2 regions of the Streptomyces sp. NPDC088812 genome follow, and region 1 is predicted to be linked to the other one. Evidence: riboswitches for the same ligand, from Rfam matches in the RefSeq annotation. Region 1 holds a riboswitch; the other holds the start of a gene.
The links. A riboswitch is a leader RNA that binds a small molecule or an ion and turns the genes downstream of it on or off. The one in region 1 is predicted to bind cobalamin.
Positions count from the first base shown of each region.

Region 1 (11,310 bases):
GCAGCGGCCGCTCTACGTACTGGGCCTGGCCGCCGTCCCGGTGCGGCGGTACGACCATCCGCCGGGCGATCCGGTTGGCGACCTCGGGTCCCTGCTCCTTGCGCACCAGGTGCAGACAGGCGTCGATCCCGGCGGCCGTGCCGGCCGACGTGATCACGGGATCGTCGTCGATGTAGAGGACGTCCGGCTCGACGCTCGTGCGCGGATACCGCCGGGCGAGCTGCTCCGCGTGCCGCCAGTGCGCCGCGCAGCGCCGCCCGTCCAGCAGCCCCGCCGCGCCCAGCACGAACACCCCGGAACAGACGCTCAGCACCCGCGTCCCGCGGTCCACGGCCCGCCGCAGCGCGTCGAGCAGCTCGGGCGGGTAGTCCCGCACCAGGTACGTCTCCCCGGCCGGCACGGCGATCAGGTCGGCGCTCTCCAGGCGTTCCAGGCCGTGCTCCGTGTGCACGCCGAAGCCCGCGGGTGTGGTCAGCGCGGGCCCCTCCGCGGAGGCGACCGCGAAGTCGTACACCGGCAGCCCCTCGTCGCTGCGGTCGAGGCCGAACACCTCGCACACCACACCGAGTTCGAAGGGGTGCACACCGTCGAGGACGACCGCGGCCACGTTCTTCAGCATGCCGCCAGTGTGCCGTGTGAGTGGCAGGAATGTGAAGGTGTGCGGCAGTCCTGCCACTGCCATGAGCGTCACGGACGCACGATGCTTACCCCCATGAACGCACTCAGCCCCTACCTCACGGTCCTGGTCCTCTTCCTCCTCCTCGCGGGTCCGGCGCTCGTGGGACTGGCCCACGAACGCCGGATCGACCGTCAACTGCGGGCGGCGAGGGCTCAGAAGTCCTCGTCGAGGTCGACCGTGCCCTCCACGGCCACCTGGTACGCCGACACCCGGCGCTCGAAGAAGTTGGTCAGCTCCTGAACGCCCTGCAACTCCATGAAGGAGAACGGGTTCTCCGAGCCGTACACCGGGGCGAAGCCGAGGCGCGTCAGGCGCTGGTCGGCGACGCACTCCAGGTACTGCCGCATCGAGTCGGTGTTCATGCCGGGGAGGCCGTCACCGCACAGGTCGCGCGCGAACTGGAGCTCGGCCTCGACGGCCTCCCGCAGCATGTCGGTGACCTGCTGCCGGAGCCGGTCGTCGAAGAGGTCCGGCTCCTCCTTGCGGACGGTGTCGACGACGTCGAACGCGAAGGACATGTGCATGGTCTCGTCCCGGAACACCCAGTTGGTGCCGGTGGCGAGGCCGTGCAGCAGGCCCCGGCTGCGGAACCAGTAGACGTACGCGAAGGCGCCGTAGAAGAACAGGCCCTCGATGCACGCGGCGAAGCAGATCAGGTTGAGCAGGAAGCGGCGCCGGTCGGACTGGGACTCCAGGCGGTCCAGCTTCTCCACCGAGTCCATCCAGCGGAAGCAGAACTCGGCCTTCTCGCGGATGGAGGGGATGCTCTCGACGGCGGCGAAGGCGGCCGCGCGGTCGTCCGGATCGGGGAGGTAGGTGTCCAGGAGGGTCAGGTAGAACTGGACGTGGACCGCTTCCTCGAAGAGCTGCCGGCTGAGGTAGAGCCGTGCCTCGGGGGAGTTGATGTGCTTGTACAGCGTCAGCACCAGGTTGTTCGCGACGATCGAGTCGCCCGTCGCGAAGAAGGCGACCAGACGGCCGATCAGGTGCTGCTCGGCCGGCGTGAGCTTGGCGAGGTCGGCCACGTCCGAGTGGAGGTCGACCTCCTCCACGGTCCAGGTGTTCTTGATGGCGTCCCGGTAGCGCTCGTAGAAGTCCGGGTAGCGCATGGGGCGCAGAGTCAGCTCGAAGCCGGGGTCGAGAAGGTTCTTTTCGGTGGAGCTCATTACTGGCAGGCCTCGCAGGACTCGGGGTTTTCCAGGGAACAGGCGACGGCGTCCTCGGGCGCCGGCTGCTGGACGGGAACGGTGGCCCGCGCGGCGCGGGCGATGCGGGTCGCCGGGCGCGAGCGCAGGTAGTACGTCGTCTTCAGGCCCGACTTCCAGGCGTACGCGTACATCGAGGAGAGCTTGCCGATGGTCGGCGTCTCCAGGAACAGGTTCAGGGACTGCGCCTGGTCCAGGTACGGGGTGCGGGCGGCGGCCATGTCGATCAGGCCGCGCTGCGGGATCTCCCAGGCGGTGCGGTAGAGGGCGCGGACGTCGGCCGGGATCCAGGTGAAGTCCTGCACCGAGCCGCCCGAGTCGCGCAGCGCCTCGCGGGTGCGCGCGTCCCAGACGCCGAGCTCCTTGAGGTCCCGCACCAGGTAGGAGTTGACCTGGAGGAACTCGCCGGACAGCGTCTCGCGCTTGAACAGGTTGGACACCTGCGGCTCGATGCACTCGTAGACGCCCGCGATGGACGCGATGGTGGCGGTCGGCGCGATGGCGAGGAGCAGGGAGTTGCGCAGACCGGTGGCGGCGATGCGCTCGCGCAGGGCCGACCAGCGGTCCGGCCAGGTGAACTCGACGCCGTAGTGGTCCGGGTGCAGGACGCCCCGGGCGGTGCGGGTCTTCTCCCAGGCCGGCAGCGGGCCGTTGCGCTCGGCGAGGTCGGCGGAGGCCTCGTACGCGGCGAGCATGACGCGCTCGGCGATCCGGGAGGAGAGGGCCTTGGCCTCGGGGGAGTCGAAGGGCAGGCGCAGCTTGAAGAAGACGTCCTGGAGGCCCATCGCGCCGAGGCCGACCGGGCGCCACCGGGCGTTGGAGCGGCCCGCCTGCTCGGTCGGGTAGAAGTTGATGTCGACGACGCGGTCGAGGAAGGTCACGGCGGTGCGGACGGTGTCGTCCAGCCGCTGCCAGTCGATGCCGTCGCCGTCGACGAAGGCGCCGAGGTTCACCGATCCCAGGTTGCAGACCGCCGTCTCCCCGTCGTCGGTGACCTCCAGGATCTCCGTGCAGAGGTTGGAGGAGTGCACGACGTGGCCCGGCGTCGCGGTCTGGTTGGCGGTGCGGTTGGCGGCGTCCTTGAAGGTCATCCAGCCGTTGCCGGTCTGCGCGAGGGTGCGCATCATCCGGCCGTACAGCTCGCGCGCCGGGATCGTCCTCCGCGCCAGGCCCGCCGCCTCGGCCCCGCGGTAGGCCGCGTCGAACTCCTCGCCCCACAGGTCCACCAGCTCGGGCACGTCGGAGGGGGAGAAGAGGGACCACTGCGCGTCGGCGTTCACCCGGCGCATGAACTCGTCGGGGACCCAGTGCGCGAGGTTCAGGTTGTGCGTACGGCGGGCGTCCTCGCCGGTGTTGTCGCGCAGCTCCAGGAACTCCTCGATGTCCGCGTGCCAGGTCTCCAGGTAGACCGCGGCCGCGCCCTTGCGCCGGCCGCCCTGGTTCACGGCGGCGACGGAGGCGTCGAGGGTCTTCAGGAACGGGACGATGCCGTTGGAGTGCCCGTTGGTGCCGCGGATGAGGGAGCCGCGGGAGCGGATCCGGGAGTACGACAGCCCGATGCCGCCGGCGTGCTTGGAGAGGCGGGCGACCTGGTGGTAGCGGTCGTAGATCGAGTCCAGCTCGTCCTTGGGGGAGTCGAGGAGGTAGCACGACGACATCTGGGGGTGCCGGGTGCCGGAGTTGAAGAGCGTGGGGGAGGAGGGGAGGTAGTCGAGGCGGCTCATCAGCCCGTAGAGCGCGGCGACCTCGTCCACGGCCCGCGCCGTGTCGTCCTCGGCGAGTCCGGCGGCGACGCGCAGCAGGAAGTGCTGGGGCGTCTCGACGACCTTGCGGGTGATCGGGTGGCGCAGGAGGTAGCGGCTGTGCAGGGTGCGCAGGCCGAAGTACCCGAAACGGTCGTCGGCGTGCGGGTCGACCAGCGCGTCGAGCCGCGCGCCGTGCAGCGTGACGAACGCGGCCGTCCGGTCGGCGATCAGCCCCTCCCGGTGTCCCACGGCGACGGACCCGGTGAAGGAGGTGACGCCCTGGGAGGCGGCCTCGGCACGGATGCCGAGGGTGAGCAGGCGGGCGGCCAGCCGGGAGTAGGCGGGGTCCTCGGAGATGAGGCCGGCGGCCGCCTCCGTGGCCAGCTCGCGCAGTTCCGTCTCGTCCGCCCGCGCGGAGCGGCCCCGCAGGGCGGCGGCGGCGACCCGGCCCGGGTCGGCGTCGGGCAGGTCGGCGGTCAGCTCGGTCAGGGTCCGCAGCAGGGCGGTACCGGGGCCGTCGGTGTCCTGCGGGGTGGCTGAAGCCGGATCGGCTGGCGCGATGGTCACGTGGGGCTCTCCCTCGCTCGGCAAGGGGCCTGGCGGAGGGCAGGGGGCAGCACACGAGCGCGCACGGCGTCGCGTCCACCGGCCCACTCCACGAGGCCCGGACGTCAAGGCACCCGAGCCGGACGGCCGGGTGCGCTGTCGGCAGGTCCTCGGACTGGACGGGTGTGCGCCATGGGTAGGGGCGCACACGAGTACACCGTTGCGGGACAGTTCCGGATTCGCACCGGATTCCCCTGCGGCGACAGCGAGCACGAGCATACATCTTGTGCTCGCCCGTCACGCCACCCCCAGATGTTGTGTTGCCGGTGATCTCAGAGCGTCAACCGGTAGGTCAGCAGAGTGAGGTCGTCCAGGTGCGGCACGGGATTCCAGTCCCGCTCGGGTGTGCGGACGAAGCCCAGCCGCTCGTAGAGCCGGTGGGCGGTGTGCATGGCCCGCTGGCTCGACAGCACGACGGCCGTGCAGCCCCGCGTGGTCCGCGCACGCTCGACACAGGCGCGCACGAGGGCCTCGCCGGCGCCCCGGCCGCGCTGCGCGCGGGCGACCGCCAGCGCGCGGATCTCGGCCTCGCCGGGGCGGGCGATGTCGGCGACGGGCCCGGGGCCCGGTACGAAGGTGACCCCGCCCAGGAGCCGGTCGCCCGCCACGGCCACGAGGACGGTGGCGGCGGCCGCCCGCGCGGCCACGTCCTTCAGCACGGGCAGGTACGCGTCGCCCTCGCCGTAGTCGAGGAGTCCGTCGTCGAGATAGGCGCGGGCGGTCAGGTCGCCGAGGCCGGCGTGTTCGGAGGGGTCCGCTTCCCGGATCCGTATGTCCATGGCGCGCAGTGTGCCCCACGCACACGACGGTGGGCCGCCGGATTTCTCCGCCGGCCCACCGGAACGGTCTCGCGGTACGCCCTAGTGGGACGTTCCGGCGGTCGCCGGCGGCAGCTCCACCTGGACGCCCGGGTCGCCGGCGTCCGCCGTGTAGTCCTCCGGGCTCGTCTCGTCGACGCCCTCCGGGGCCTTCAGCGCCTTCAGTACGAAGGTCAGGACCACCGTCACCACCACGTTCAGCACGAACGCCGTCAGACCGATGTACCCGATCTCGCCGATGCCGGGGATCTCCTTCGCCGACCCGCCGAAGTGCTTCTGGGTGGGGGAGGCCACGCCGTACGCGGCGAGCGTGCCGTAGAGCATGCCGACGGCCCAGCCCGCGAGCAGCGCCCAGCGGTGGAACCAGCGGGTGAACAGGCCGCCGACCAGGGCCGGGAAGGTCTGCAGGATCCAGATGCCGCCGAGGAGCTGGAAGTTGATGGCGACCGTCTTGTCCATCGTCAGGACGAACGCCAGGGCGCCCACCTTCACCAGCAGCGAGACCAGCTTGGAGACGCGGGTCTCCTCCTTGGGCGTCGCGTCCGGCTTGATGAAGTCCTTGTAGATGTTGCGGGTGAACAGGTTCGCGGCCGCGATGGACATGATCGCCGCCGGGACCAGCGCGCCGATGCCGATCGCGGCGAAGGCCACGCCCGCGAACCAGTCCGGGAACATGTCCTCGAACAGCTGCGGGATGGCCAGCTGCCCGTTGGTGACCTTGACCCCGGCCGCGATCGCCATGAAGCCCAGCAGGGCCAGCAGGCCGAGCATGAGGGAGTACAGCGGCAGGATCGTGGTGTTGCGGCGGATCACCTCACGGCTCCTGGAGGACAGCGTCGCGGTGATCGAGTGCGGGTACATGAAGAGCGCCAGCGCGGAGCCCAGGGCCAGCGTGGCGTACGTCCACTGACCCGCCTCGGCCGGCGCCAGCGCGCCCCGCGGCTTGCCCGTCGCCGGGTTGGTCTGCGCGAACGCGTCACCCGCCTTGGCGAAGACGTCGTCGAACCCGCCCAGCTTGATCGGGATGTAGATGATCGCCACCGCGATCACGATGTAGATCAGCGTGTCCTTCACGAACGCGATCAGGGCGGGGGCGCGCAGTCCCGACGAGTAGGTGTACGCGGCCAGCACGCCGAAGGCGAGCAGCAGCGGCAGGTCCTTGACGAACCAGTTGGTGTTCTCGCCGCCACCGACTCCCATCACGTCCAGCACGGCCTGGATGCCGACGAGCTGGAGCGCGATGTACGGCATCGTCGCGAGGATGCCGGTGACGGCCACGGCCAGCGACAGGCCCTTGGAGCCGAACCGGCCGCGCACGAAGTCCGAGGTGGTGACGTACCCGTGCTTGTGCGAGACCGACCACAGACGCGGCAGGAAGGTGAAGATCAGCGGGTAGACGAGGATCGTGTACGGGACCGCGAAGAAGCCGGACGCGCCGGCCGCGTAGATCGCCGCCGGGACCGCCACGAACGTGTAGGCCGTGTACAGGTCGCCGCCGAGCAGGAACCAGGTGATCCAGGTGCCGAACGACCGGCCGCCCAGGCCCCATTCGTCGAGGCTGTGCTCGTTCTCGGCCCTGCGCCAGCGGGCCGCGAGGAAGCCCATGACGGTCACGGCCAGGAAGAAGAGGACGAAGACGGCGAGTGCGACGCCGTTCACGTCGTTGTTCACCGGGAGGCACCCCCGTCCGAGGCCTTGCGGGTGCGCTGGTCACGCTGCCACAGCCGGTACGCGATCATCGTGAGCACGGTGGAGATCAGCACCCAGGCCATCTGGTACCAGTAGAAGAAGGGGACGCCGATCAGGGTCGGCTCCACCTTCGCGTACGAGCCGACCCAGAGCATCGCCACGAAGGGCGAGAACAGGCAGAGGGCGATGACGACGCGAACGGGCGTCACCACCGGACCTCTTGAGACGTGTGGTGCTTCCTGCATCGGGCGGCTCCATCCCCTCGTTGATCGCGCGTGCAACGCACGCGAAATGTAGGGGACGGATAAAGGTCAGCGGAAGACCTCGTCCGGATATCGGGACCTCCGCTCCTGCCCGCTCCACCCGGGCCGGGGCGCGGCGGGAGCGCGGCCGGGGCGGCCGCCTACTCCTGCGGGCGCTTCAGCCGGGCCACGAACTTGTAGCGGTCCCCCCGGTAGACGGACCGCACCCACTCCACCGGCTTGCCCTCCTTGTCCAGGGAGTGCCGGGACAGCATCAGCATCGGCAGGCCCACGTCGGTGCCGAGCAGGCCCGCCTCGCGCGGGGTGGCCAGGGAGGTCTCGATGGTCTCCTCGGCCTCCGCGAGGTGGACGTCGTAGACCTCGGCGAGGGCGGTGTAGAGGGACGTGTACTTGACCAGCGACCTGCGCAGGGCGGGGAAGCGCTTGGCCGACAGATGCGTCGTCTCGATCGCCATGGGCTCGCCGTTGGCCATGCGCAGCCGTTCGATGCGCAGCACGCGTCCGCCGGCGGTGATGTCGAGGAGCCCGGCCAGCCGGTCGTCGGCCGTGATGTAGCCGATGTCCAGGAGCTGGGAGGTGGGTTCGAGGCCCTGGGCGCGCATGTCCTCGGTGTAGGAGGTCAGTTGCAGCGCCTGGGAGACCTTCGGCTTGGCGACGAACGTGCCCTTGCCCTGGATGCGCTCCAGCCGGCCTTCGACCACCAGCTCCTGAAGGGCCTGGCGCACGGTCGTGCGCGAGGTGTCGAACTCGGCCGCGAGGGTCCGCTCGGGCGGCACGGGGGTGCCGGGCGACTGGGTCTCCGTCATGTCGAGCAGGTGCTTCTTCAGGCGGTAGTACTTGGGCACGCGCGCGGTACGGACGGTAGCCCCACCCTCGTTCTCCGCACGGCTGACGTCGGTGCTCATGGCCTGCCTTCCCGGCTCCGGGTGCCGAACGGCCGACATCCCCGTCGGCCGCGGCTCACATCGTGGCACGGGTTCGTGGGCGGGGTGACCGGTGCGGGTGACCTCGCACGCTCCGTGATCCTCTCTGTATACCCGCGGGAACTCGTCTTGGTCTAGTCCAGCACGCCGTCGGAGGGCGGTGGTCCGTGCCGTGCGGGGGCCTTCGGCGGGTGCCCCGGAAATTGAAAAGTCCCTGCATATCGCGGTCGCGTAACGGACGACTCGGCGCCTGTGAAGCACCCTTGACAGCCCTATGGGGCTGAGCCAAGCTCCCCGTACTGGTCTACACCATTGGTCCAGGTCCTGGCCCCACGGACGGTACGCGTTGACGCTCGACCGCGGCGGGGAGGCAGGGGGGTTTTGTGGCATCCCTGAGGAGGATGGCGTGAAGCGCAAGCTGACAGCCGCGATCGGTATCGCGGGCATGATGGTCTCCATCGCGGCGTGCGGGGACAGTGGCGACGGGGGCTCGGACAAGGGCGCCGAGGCCAAGGAGCTGACGGTCTGGCTCACCGTCGACGCCCAGAACAACTGGCCCGAGCTGGTGAAGGCCGCCGACGCGGCGGTGCAGAAGAAGCACCCCGGCCTCAAGATCGACCACGAGTACTACGGCTGGCCGGACAAGAACGCCAAGCTCGACGCGGTCCTCGCCACCGACAAGGCCCCCGACGTCGTCGAGATGGGCAACACCGAGATGCTCGGCTACATGGTCAAGGGCGCCTTCGCCCCCCTCGACGCCTCGCAGTTCGACAACTCCTCCGCCTGGCTGGACGGCCTCAAGGCCTCGGTGACCTACGAGGACAAGACCTACGGCGTCCCCTACTACGCCGGCGGCCGCGTCGGCAACTGGCGCAAGGACCTCTTCGCCGCCGCGGGCGTGAAGACCGCCCCGACCACCTACGCCGAGCTGACCGCCGCCCTGGACAAGGTCCAGAAGAAGGAGGGCGACACCTTCAGCGCCTGGTACCAGCCCACCCGCGACTGGTACGCGGCCATGTCCTTCGTCTACGACGCAGGCGGCTCCATCGCGGCCGAGTCGGGCGGCCAGTGGAAGGCCAACCTCTCCTCGCCGGAGTCCCTCAAGGGCCTCAACGAGTTCAAGAAGATCGTCGACACCTACATGCACGGCGACAAGACCAAGGACGAGTCCGACCGCTACATCGTCTACGGCCAGGGCAAGTCCGGCATGATCTTCGCCCCCGCCTGGGAGGGCGCCACCGCGGCGGCCCCGGAGAACGACAAGACGGGCAAGCTCAAGGACAACGTCGAGAACTTCGTGCTGCCCGGCCCGTCCGGCAAGAACCTCCCGGTCTTCCTGGGCGGCTCCGACCTGGCCGTGCCGGTGAAGTCGGACGCACAGGACCTCGCCGCCGAGTGGATCAACGCCTTCACCGGCCCCTCCGGCCAGAAGGGCCTGATGGCCAAGGGCAACCTGCCCAACAACAAGACCGACCTCGCGACCCTCAAGAACGACCCGGCGACGGCCGTCCCGGCCACCGCCGCCGAGTCCAACTGGTTCGTCCCGATGGCCCCCGGCTGGGGCCAGGTCGAGAAGGCCCAGGTGCTGCAGACCATGCTGCAGAACATCGGCACCGGCAAGAAGACGGTCGAGGAGGCCGCGAAGGAGGCGGACGCCGCGATCGACAAGGTCATCAACACCAAGTGACCTGAGAGCAGGGCCCCGCCCCCTGGGGCCGGGGCCCTGCTTCCCGGACGACCGAGGGACCGCTGAGGAGCGCGCGGATGAGTGCCGCAGACACGACCACCCCTGCCAAGGTGCCGCCGACGCGGCCCGCACCCCCACCACGGGCCGGCGTGCGAAAGCCACCGGGACGGCGGGGCGCGGCCGGCGCCGGCACTCCCTGGCTGCTGCTCGCGCCCTGTCTGCTGGTCCTCGCGCTGGTGATGGGCTATCCGCTGGTCCGCCTGGTCACCCTGTCCTTCCAGAAGTTCGGCCAGTCCCAGCTCTGGGGCTTCCAGCCCGCCGAGTCCGTCGGCTTCGACAACTTCTCGGGCGTGCTGGGCGACGGCGAGTTCTGGCAGGTCGTCCTGCGCACGATCGTCTTCGCCGCCGGCTGCGTGATCCTCACGATGGTCCTCGGCATGCTGACAGCGCTGCTCCTCCAGCGGGTCTCCGGCTGGGTGAAGACCCTGGTCAACATCGCCCTGGTGGCCAGCTGGGGGATGCCGGTCATCGTCGCCACCACCGTCTTCAAATGGCTGTTCGACTCCGACTACGGCATCCTCAACGCGGTCCTGAGCAGGCTCCCCGGGGTCGAGCTGATCGGCCACAACTGGTTCGCGAGCGGACCGCAGGGCCTGGCCGTCATCATGCTGCTGGTGATCTGGGGCGCGGTGCCGTTCGTCGTGATCACCCTCAGCGCCGGCCTCACCCAGGTCCCGGCCGAACTGGAGGAGGCCGCCCGCCTCGACGGCGCCGGCGCCTGGGGCGTCTTCCGGTACGTCACCCTGCCCATCCTGAAACCGGTCGTCGTGATGCTCACGACCCTGTCGGTCATCTGGGACATGGGCGTCTTCCCGCAGGTCTTCGTGATGCGGGGCGGCCACCCGGAGCCCGAGTTCCAGCTGCTGACGACGTACTCCTACGACCGCGCCTTCGTCGTCAACGACTATGGGCAGGGCTCGGCGATCGCCCTGATCACCGTGCTGCTCCTGCTCGGGGTGGTCGCCGTCTACATGCGCCAGATGCTGAAGATCGGAGAGGTCGAATGAGTACGGTGTCCGCTCCGAGGCGGTCGAAGCCCGGCTGGAACCTCCTCGGTCTCCTGGTCTTCGCCGTCGCCGGCTTCCCCGTCTACTGGATGCTCAACACGGCGTTCAAACCGGCGAAGGACGCCATCGACCCCGAGCCGAGCCTGCTGCCGACCGGCGTGACCTTCGCCAACTTCGGCCGGGCGCTGGACATCGCCGACTTCTGGGGCCCGGTCGGGCGCAGCCTGGCCGTCTCCCTGACGGTCGTCGCGATCGGCGTCGCCGTCGGCATGCTCGCCGCCCTCGCCATCTCCCGGTTCGCCTTCCGGGGCCGCAAGATCGTGATCGTGGGCATCCTGGCCGTGCAGATGGTCCCGCTGGTCGCCATGATCATCCCGGTCTTCCTGCTCCTGAACGACCTGAACCAGTACGACAGGCTGTCCGGCCTGATCATCACCTATCTGACCTTCATCCTCCCGTTCACGGTGTGGACCCTGCGCGGCTTCATCGTCAACATCCCCAAGGAACTGGAGGAGTCCGCGATGGTCGACGGCTGCACCCGCACCGGCGCCTTCGTCCGCGTCGTCTTCCCGCTCCTGGCCCCCGGCATGGTCGCCACCTCGGTCTACGCCTTCATCCAGGCCTGGAA
Region 1 covers NZ_JBIVJP010000011.1:145,904-157,213, reverse strand. Annotated here, with positions in the region: gene ACIP67_RS20830 (GlxA family transcriptional regulator) at 1-619, opposite strand, end outside; gene ACIP67_RS20825 (ribonucleotide-diphosphate reductase subunit beta) at 832-1,845, opposite strand; gene ACIP67_RS20820 (ribonucleoside-diphosphate reductase subunit alpha) at 1,845-4,196, opposite strand; cobalamin riboswitch at 4,319-4,467, opposite strand; gene ACIP67_RS20815 (GNAT family N-acetyltransferase) at 4,508-5,014, opposite strand; gene mctP (monocarboxylate uptake permease MctP) at 5,096-6,724, opposite strand; gene ACIP67_RS20805 (DUF3311 domain-containing protein) at 6,721-6,987, opposite strand; gene ACIP67_RS20800 (GntR family transcriptional regulator) at 7,146-7,910, opposite strand; gene ACIP67_RS20795 (extracellular solute-binding protein) at 8,335-9,615, shown strand; gene ACIP67_RS20790 (carbohydrate ABC transporter permease) at 9,693-10,682, shown strand; gene ACIP67_RS20785 (carbohydrate ABC transporter permease) at 10,679-11,310, shown strand, end outside.

Region 2 (6,415 bases), on a different contig from region 1:
ACCCCGGCCCCGGACCCCGGATCCCCGACCCGGGCCCCCGGGCCAGGGGGCCAAGGGACCGGGTCCGACTCGGGTCCCCGCACGGCGCGCCGTCCGGGGGCGCGGGCCGGTGTCGGGCGGCGCCCCGCGGTCCCCCGGCCTCCGCCCCCGGGCCCCCGGCCTCCGCCCCCGGGCCCCCGGCCTCCGCCCCCGGGCCCCCGGCCTCCGCCCCCGGACCCCCGGCCTCCGCCCCCGGGCCCTCGGCCTCCGCTCGCGGGCCTCCCGCCTCCGACGCCAGGCCTCGGACCCCGGCCCCGGATCCCGGACCCCCGACCCGGGCCCCCGGGCCAGGGGGCCAAGGGACCGGGGCCGACCCGGGGCCCCGCACGGCGCGCCGTCCGGCCGTCCGGCGGCACGGGTCGGTGTCGGGCGGTGCCCGGTCAGCGTGGGGCGGTGCCGGTGGTGATCCCGTGGTCGTGCCCGCGCCACGCCTCGGCCCGCAGGTCCGCGTCGCACAGGACGTCCACCGCCGTGCAGGCCAGGGCCTCCGTGGCCGCCAGGAGGACGTGCCGGGCCCGGTCGGAGGCCGCGGCGGCGGCGAACTCGGGTGTGTGGTCGGAGCCGTCCTCACCCATGATCGCGACGAAGGGGTGGATGGCCGGCACCCGCCCGCTGACGTTCCCGATGTCCGACGAGCCGAGGTACACCCCCGGCACCGGCGGCGTCACGGTGATGCCGGCCCGGCGCAGGTGCGCGGCGAACCGCCCCGACAGCGCCCCGCTGTCCCGGAAGTGCTCGTAGCGCACGGTGGCACGCTCGACGGCGCACGTGGTGCCGGTGGCGAGCGCCACGCCCTCGGCGGCGGACCGCACCTGCCCGGCGAGGTCGTCCAGGGCGTCCGTGGTGGCGGCGCGCAGCCCGAACAGCCCCTCGGCGTACTCGGGCACGATGTTGGTGGCCGTACCGCCGTGCGTGACGATGCCCTGGACGTGCGAGGCCTCGGGCAACCGCCGACCGAGCGCGGCCAGCACGTTGAACAGCTCGACGAGGGCCGCGAGCGCGTCGATGCCCTCCGTGGGGTTGCCCGTCGGGTGGGCGGCGCGGCCGTGGAAGCCGACCCGGTACTGCTCCTGGGCCGTCAGCGGCGCCCGGACCCAGTCGTACACCCCCGGGTGGAACATGAGCGCGGCGTCGACGTGGTCGAAGACGCCCGCCTCCACCTCCAGCACCTTGCCCCCGCCGCCCTCCTCGGCCGGGCTGCCCACCGCCAGCACCGACCCGGCGTCCGGACCCAGCGCGGCGCGGGCGGCGATCGCCGCGCCCAGGCCGGCGGCGGCGATCAGGTTGTGCCCGCACGCGTGCCCGAGGCCGGGCAGGGCGTCGTACTCCAGCAGCAGCGCCACCGCGGGCCGCCCCCGGCCGTGGCGCGCGGTGAACGCGGTCGGCAGGCCCGCCACGTCCTGCCGCACCTCGAATCCGGCCCGGCGCAGCTCACCCGTCAGCAGCGCGCAGGCCCGCCGCTCGGCGAAGGCGTACTCGGGGTCGGCGTGCAGTGCCGACGCGACGCCCCAGAGGGCGTCCGCCCGGTCCGTCACCTCCTGGCGGACGCGGCGGTGGAGGGCGTCGGGATCGCGGTGCACACGGCCTCCAGGGTGTCGGCGGGGCTTCCTTCCGACCCACCGGGTTCCACCGGGCGGCGCGTCGACACCCCGCCGGACGGGCCCGCCTCAGCCGTCGGCCGGCCGGGGGGACGGGACGGCCGCCGCCAGGGCGGCCAGCTCCTCCGGGCTGCGGGGGCCGGCATCGCCCTCGGCCAACGCGCCCTGCGCCCGCAGCAGCCGGGCCGCGGCGACGCCCCAGGGCAGCCGCAGCCCCGCCGCGCGGAGCAGGTCGGCGCGGGCCAGGGTGGGGGCGGCGGGCCCGGTGTGGACGCCGGACGGGGTGAGGAGGGCCGCGTCGTCGGCCCAGCGCAGGGCCAGGTCGACGTCGTGGGTGGCCATCACGACCGTGGTGCCGGCGGCGCGCAGGGCGTCGAGCGTGGCCAGGAGGCGCTCCTGGCCGTCCGGGTCGAGCCCGGCGGTCGGCTCGTCGAGGACGAGCACGCGCGGCCGCATCGCGACGGCGCCCGCGATCGCGGTCCGCTTGCGCTGCCCGTAGGAGAGCAGATGGGTGGGCCGGTCGGCGAGGGCGGCGATGTCCAGGGCGGCGAGCGCCTCCGCCACCCGGGCCCGTACCTCGTTGTCGGGCAGACCGAGGTTCAGCGGCCCGAACGACACGTCCTGCGCGACGGACGCGGCGAACAACTGGTCGTCCGGGTCCTGCACCACCAGCTGGACGGTCGTCCGCAGCCCGGTCAGCCCCTTGCGGTCGTACACCACCGGCCGCCCGTCGACCGTCACCGTCCCGGCGCGCGGCCGCAGTCCGCCGCTGAGCAGCCGCATCAGGGTCGTCTTGCCGCTGCCGTTGCGGCCGAGCAGGGCGAGCGCGCGGCCCTCGCGGACCGCGAAGTCGAGACCGTCGAGCACGGCCGGGCCGTCCTCGTACGCGAAGGAGACGCCCCGCAGGGCCACCGGCTCGCTCATGACAGGGGCCCTTCCAGGACGAGGGTGAGGGCGGCCACCGTTGCGAGGAGCGCGCAGCTCGCGGCCGTGAAGCGGACGGAGACGCGGGCCTCGGGCACCAGGACGCGCAGGGTGCCGTCGTAGCCGCGTCCGGCGAGCCCGGCCTGGAGGCGCGCCGCCCGGTCGAAGGCCCGCACGAAGGCGGTGGCGCCGAGCCCGGCGAGGGAGCGCCACTCGGCGGCCCGCGAGGTGTGCCCGAGCCGGGCCGCCTGGGCCTCCCGGATCCGCCGCACGGAGTCCAGCAGCAGGAAACTCATGCGGTACGTGACCAGGGCGACGTCCACGACCGGCGCGGGCACGCCGGCCCGCACCAGCCGTGGCAGCAGGTCGGACATGGGGGTGGTGAACGCGAACAGCAGCACGCCGAGGGAGGCGGCCGAGGTGCGCAGCATCAGCTCCCCGGCCCGCGCGGGCCCGCCGTCGGCCAGGCCCACGAAGGCGCCGGGCCCGCCCACCCGGACCAGCAGCGGGAGGGCACCGGTGGCGCAGAAGCCCAGCGGCACCCGGTAGGCGCGCCACAGCCGGCGGGCCGGTACTCCCGCCGGGCCCAGCAGCACGGCGAGCGCCGTCACCAGGACCAGGGCCGCACCGGGCCAGGGCGGCAGGGAGATCGCGAGCAGGGTCAGCCCGAGTCCGAGTACGGCCTTGTCCACGGGGTGACGGCGGCGCCAGCGGCTGCTGTGCGCCGCCGCGTCGATCGGCAGCACGAGGGTCAGGCCCGTCCCCGCCCGGACTTCCCGGCACCGCCGGGGGCGCCGTCCGCGGGCGCGGTCGCCTCCGTACGCTCCGCGCCGGCCGCGCCGTCGTCCGGGACCGTCCGGTGTGCGGTCTCCGGGCCGTCCGGCAGGGCCCTCGCCCGCTGTTCGCCCTGCCGCCGGCCCCGGCGCAGGCCGAAGTAGTAGGCGAGGACGCCCGCGCCCAGCGCGGCCTGGAGGGCGAACAGCGCCGACTCGATCTCACCGGACGGCGGCTCGTACAGCGGGGAGAACCACGGTTCGTAGTCCGGTTCGATCTCGGTGATCGCCGTCTCCGCCTCGGCGTCGGAGCCCGCGAACGGCTCCTTCTTGCCGTCGCCCAGGCCCAGGGCCAGCGGCAGCACCGCGAGGGCGACCACCACGAGCAGCAGCAGGGCGTTGATCCTCGCGTTGCGGTTCACCGGGCCACCGCCTCCGTCCCGGTCGGCTGCGCCTGTCGCCGCCCGGTGACGAGCACGCCGAGCCGGGTCAGTTCGCCCTTGCTGGACTGCACCAGCAGACGCATCACCAGGACGGTGAGCAGACCCTCGCTCACCGCGAGCGGGATCTGCGTGACGGCGAAGATGGAGCCGAACTTGCCGAGCGCGCCCAGGAAGCCGCTGCCCGGGTCGGGGAACGCCAGCGCCAGCTGCACGCTGGTGACGCAGTACGTCGACAGGTCGGCGACGAACGCGCCGAAGAACACCGCGACCATCAGCGGCACGGCGAACCGCCGCAGCAGCCGGTACGTGCCGTAGCCGGCCCAGGGCCCGACGATCGCCATCGAGAAGGCGTTGGCGCCGAGCGTGGTCAGCCCGCCGTGCGCGAGCAGCAGTGCCTGGAAGAGCAGGGTGATGGTGCCCAGCACCGTCATGACCGGCGGCCGAAAGAGGATCGCGCCCAGGCCGGTCCCGGTGGGGTGCGAACAACTGCCGGTCACCGAGGGCAGCTTGAGAGCGGACAGGACGAACGTGAAGGCCCCGGAGGCGCCGAGGAGAAGCGTGCTCTCCGGGTGCTCGCGCACCTCACGGCTCAGTGCGCGGACTCCGTGGACGACGAACGGCGCCGACGCGATGCCCCAGGCGACCGCGTGCGCCGGAGGAAGGAAACCCTCGGCTATGTGCATGGCTCAGCAGACCCTCTCCAGCACCTCGTGGATGGTTGACGCGCCTTGGCCGGTCTCCTGGCTGACGGGTACCACCGCCCGTGCTCCGCCTTCCCGGGTCCGAGGACCCAGTGGCTGCCCGTGAGGGCCGGAGCCGGACTTCCCGATCACAGTGGCGAGGGCCGCACCGGCATCACACCGGATTTCCCGTTCACCAAGGCGTGGTGACAGTAGTGCGCGGACCGGGGCGGTGACAAGCGGCAACGGGGGCGCGCGAGCGGCGGGCGGCGGCTCACGCCCCGGCGCACAGCCGAGCAGGGCAGCCCGCGCGTGTCGCGACCGAGTCCGCCGGGCCCGCACACGCCGCGTCCGCGCCCGCGCGCCACCCGCCGGGGCGCCCCACGGGCCCCCGCCGCCCGCCGCCTCCCCCGCCGCTCTCCCCGATCAGCGCCCCCGCCAGTCCAGGCAGACCACCAGGGCGTCGTCCTCCGGGGTCCGTTCGCCGCGGTGGCGGGTCAGTTCGCGCAGGACGGCGTGCGGTACCTCGGCCGCGGGCAGCAGGCGGGTGGCCTGGATCGCGCGGGCGAGGGGGGCGTCGCCGTACGTCTCTCCGCCGGGGGAGGCGACCGCGTGCACGCCGTCGCTGACGAAGACGAGGCGGTCACCGGGCTCGGCGTGCACCTCCTGCTCCACGTAGTCGGTCTCCTCGAACATGCCGAGCGGCAACTGGGCGTCGAGCGGAATCCGTTCCACACGGCCGTCGCGCAGCCTCAGCATGCGCGGGGAGCCGGCGTCCACCACCCGGGCGCGTCCCGTGGTGAGGTCGAGGTCGAGCATGAGGACGGACAGGTAGCGGCGGCCCCGGTAGTGGGCGTGCACGGCCTGGTCGGCGAGGGCCGCCTGGTCGGCGAGGGACAGTCCGGCCCGCCGGGCGTTGCGCAGCGCGGTGATGGCCAGACCGGTCAGCAGGGACGCCTCCGTGCCCTCGCCCATGCCGTTGGTGACGTACAGCATCAGGCGGTCGGCCGTCGCGGACCAGTCGTAGTTGTCGCCGAAGACCGCGTAGGCGGGCTCCAGTTGCGCGCCCAGCTCGAACTCGGGGCGGCTGCACGACCGGCCCGGGAGCAGGTGCCACTGCATCTCGGCGGCCAGGGTGAGCCGGTCCTTGCGTCTCGCCTGGACATAGAGGTCGGTGTCCCGTTCGGCCACGATCAGCTCGTGCCCGAGGGCCCGCGCGATCTCCGCGAGTTCGGCCGGCACGTCGCCGGCCGGCTCCGGCAGGGTGACCGTCAGCACGCCGAGCCGGTCGCCGCGCACGGAGACCGGCAGGTGCACCCGTACCCGCCCGTCCCCCACGGCTTCCACGAACGGTTCCTGCGCGCCGAACGCCCGGCCGGCCGGGCCGTCGTGCACCGACACCGGTTCCGCCGTGTGCGGCAGCTCGGACACCGGTTGCAGCACGGTCAGGCCGTAGTCGGCGAGGTACAGCTCGACGGAGTCCGCGGCGTACTGGCGGAGCAGTACGCCGCGGACCGCGTCGATCACCTCGTGGGGGGCCGCCGTCCGCAGCGCGCGCTCGGCGGTCACCAGTGCGTTCACGGTGGTCACAACATCAACCTTTCGTCGAATTCTTGGCGGCCTCGTACGCGCACGAGGCCCTCGGTGCGGCCGCGGCCCGCCGTGTCGCTGTGCCCGCCGCCCGCCGTGTCGCCGTACCCCCTCCGGGCGTACGACGGGGTCGGCCGACGCGGTCCCTAGTACGCTGGCGGTCGACCCAGTGCCTGCGAGAGTGTGGACCGTGACTGCCTTCCGCCATCGCCCGGAGCCCGAAGAGGTCGCACGGGTCACCGCGACGGCCGCGGAGCTGCTGGAAGTCCTGTGGGGCAGGGCCTCGACCGCCCCCGCCTCCGCGTCCCAGTTGCGCGTGCTGCTGATCCTCGAGCATCACGAGGGCATCAATCTGCGCACCCTCGCCG
Region 2 covers NZ_JBIVJP010000016.1:158,699-165,113, reverse strand. Annotated here, with positions in the region: gene ACIP67_RS26905 (amidohydrolase) at 420-1,619, opposite strand; gene ACIP67_RS26900 (energy-coupling factor ABC transporter ATP-binding protein) at 1,707-2,561, opposite strand; gene cbiQ (cobalt ECF transporter T component CbiQ) at 2,558-3,307, opposite strand; gene ACIP67_RS26890 (energy-coupling factor ABC transporter substrate-binding protein) at 3,313-3,756, opposite strand; gene ACIP67_RS26885 (energy-coupling factor ABC transporter permease) at 3,753-4,460, opposite strand; cobalamin riboswitch at 4,490-4,673, opposite strand; gene ACIP67_RS26880 (PP2C family protein-serine/threonine phosphatase) at 4,884-6,026, opposite strand; gene ACIP67_RS26875 (MarR family transcriptional regulator) at 6,229-6,415, shown strand, end outside.
Region 2: another riboswitch for cobalamin. It lies ahead of ACIP67_RS26885 (energy-coupling factor ABC transporter permease); the one in region 1 lies ahead of ACIP67_RS20820 (ribonucleoside-diphosphate reductase subunit alpha).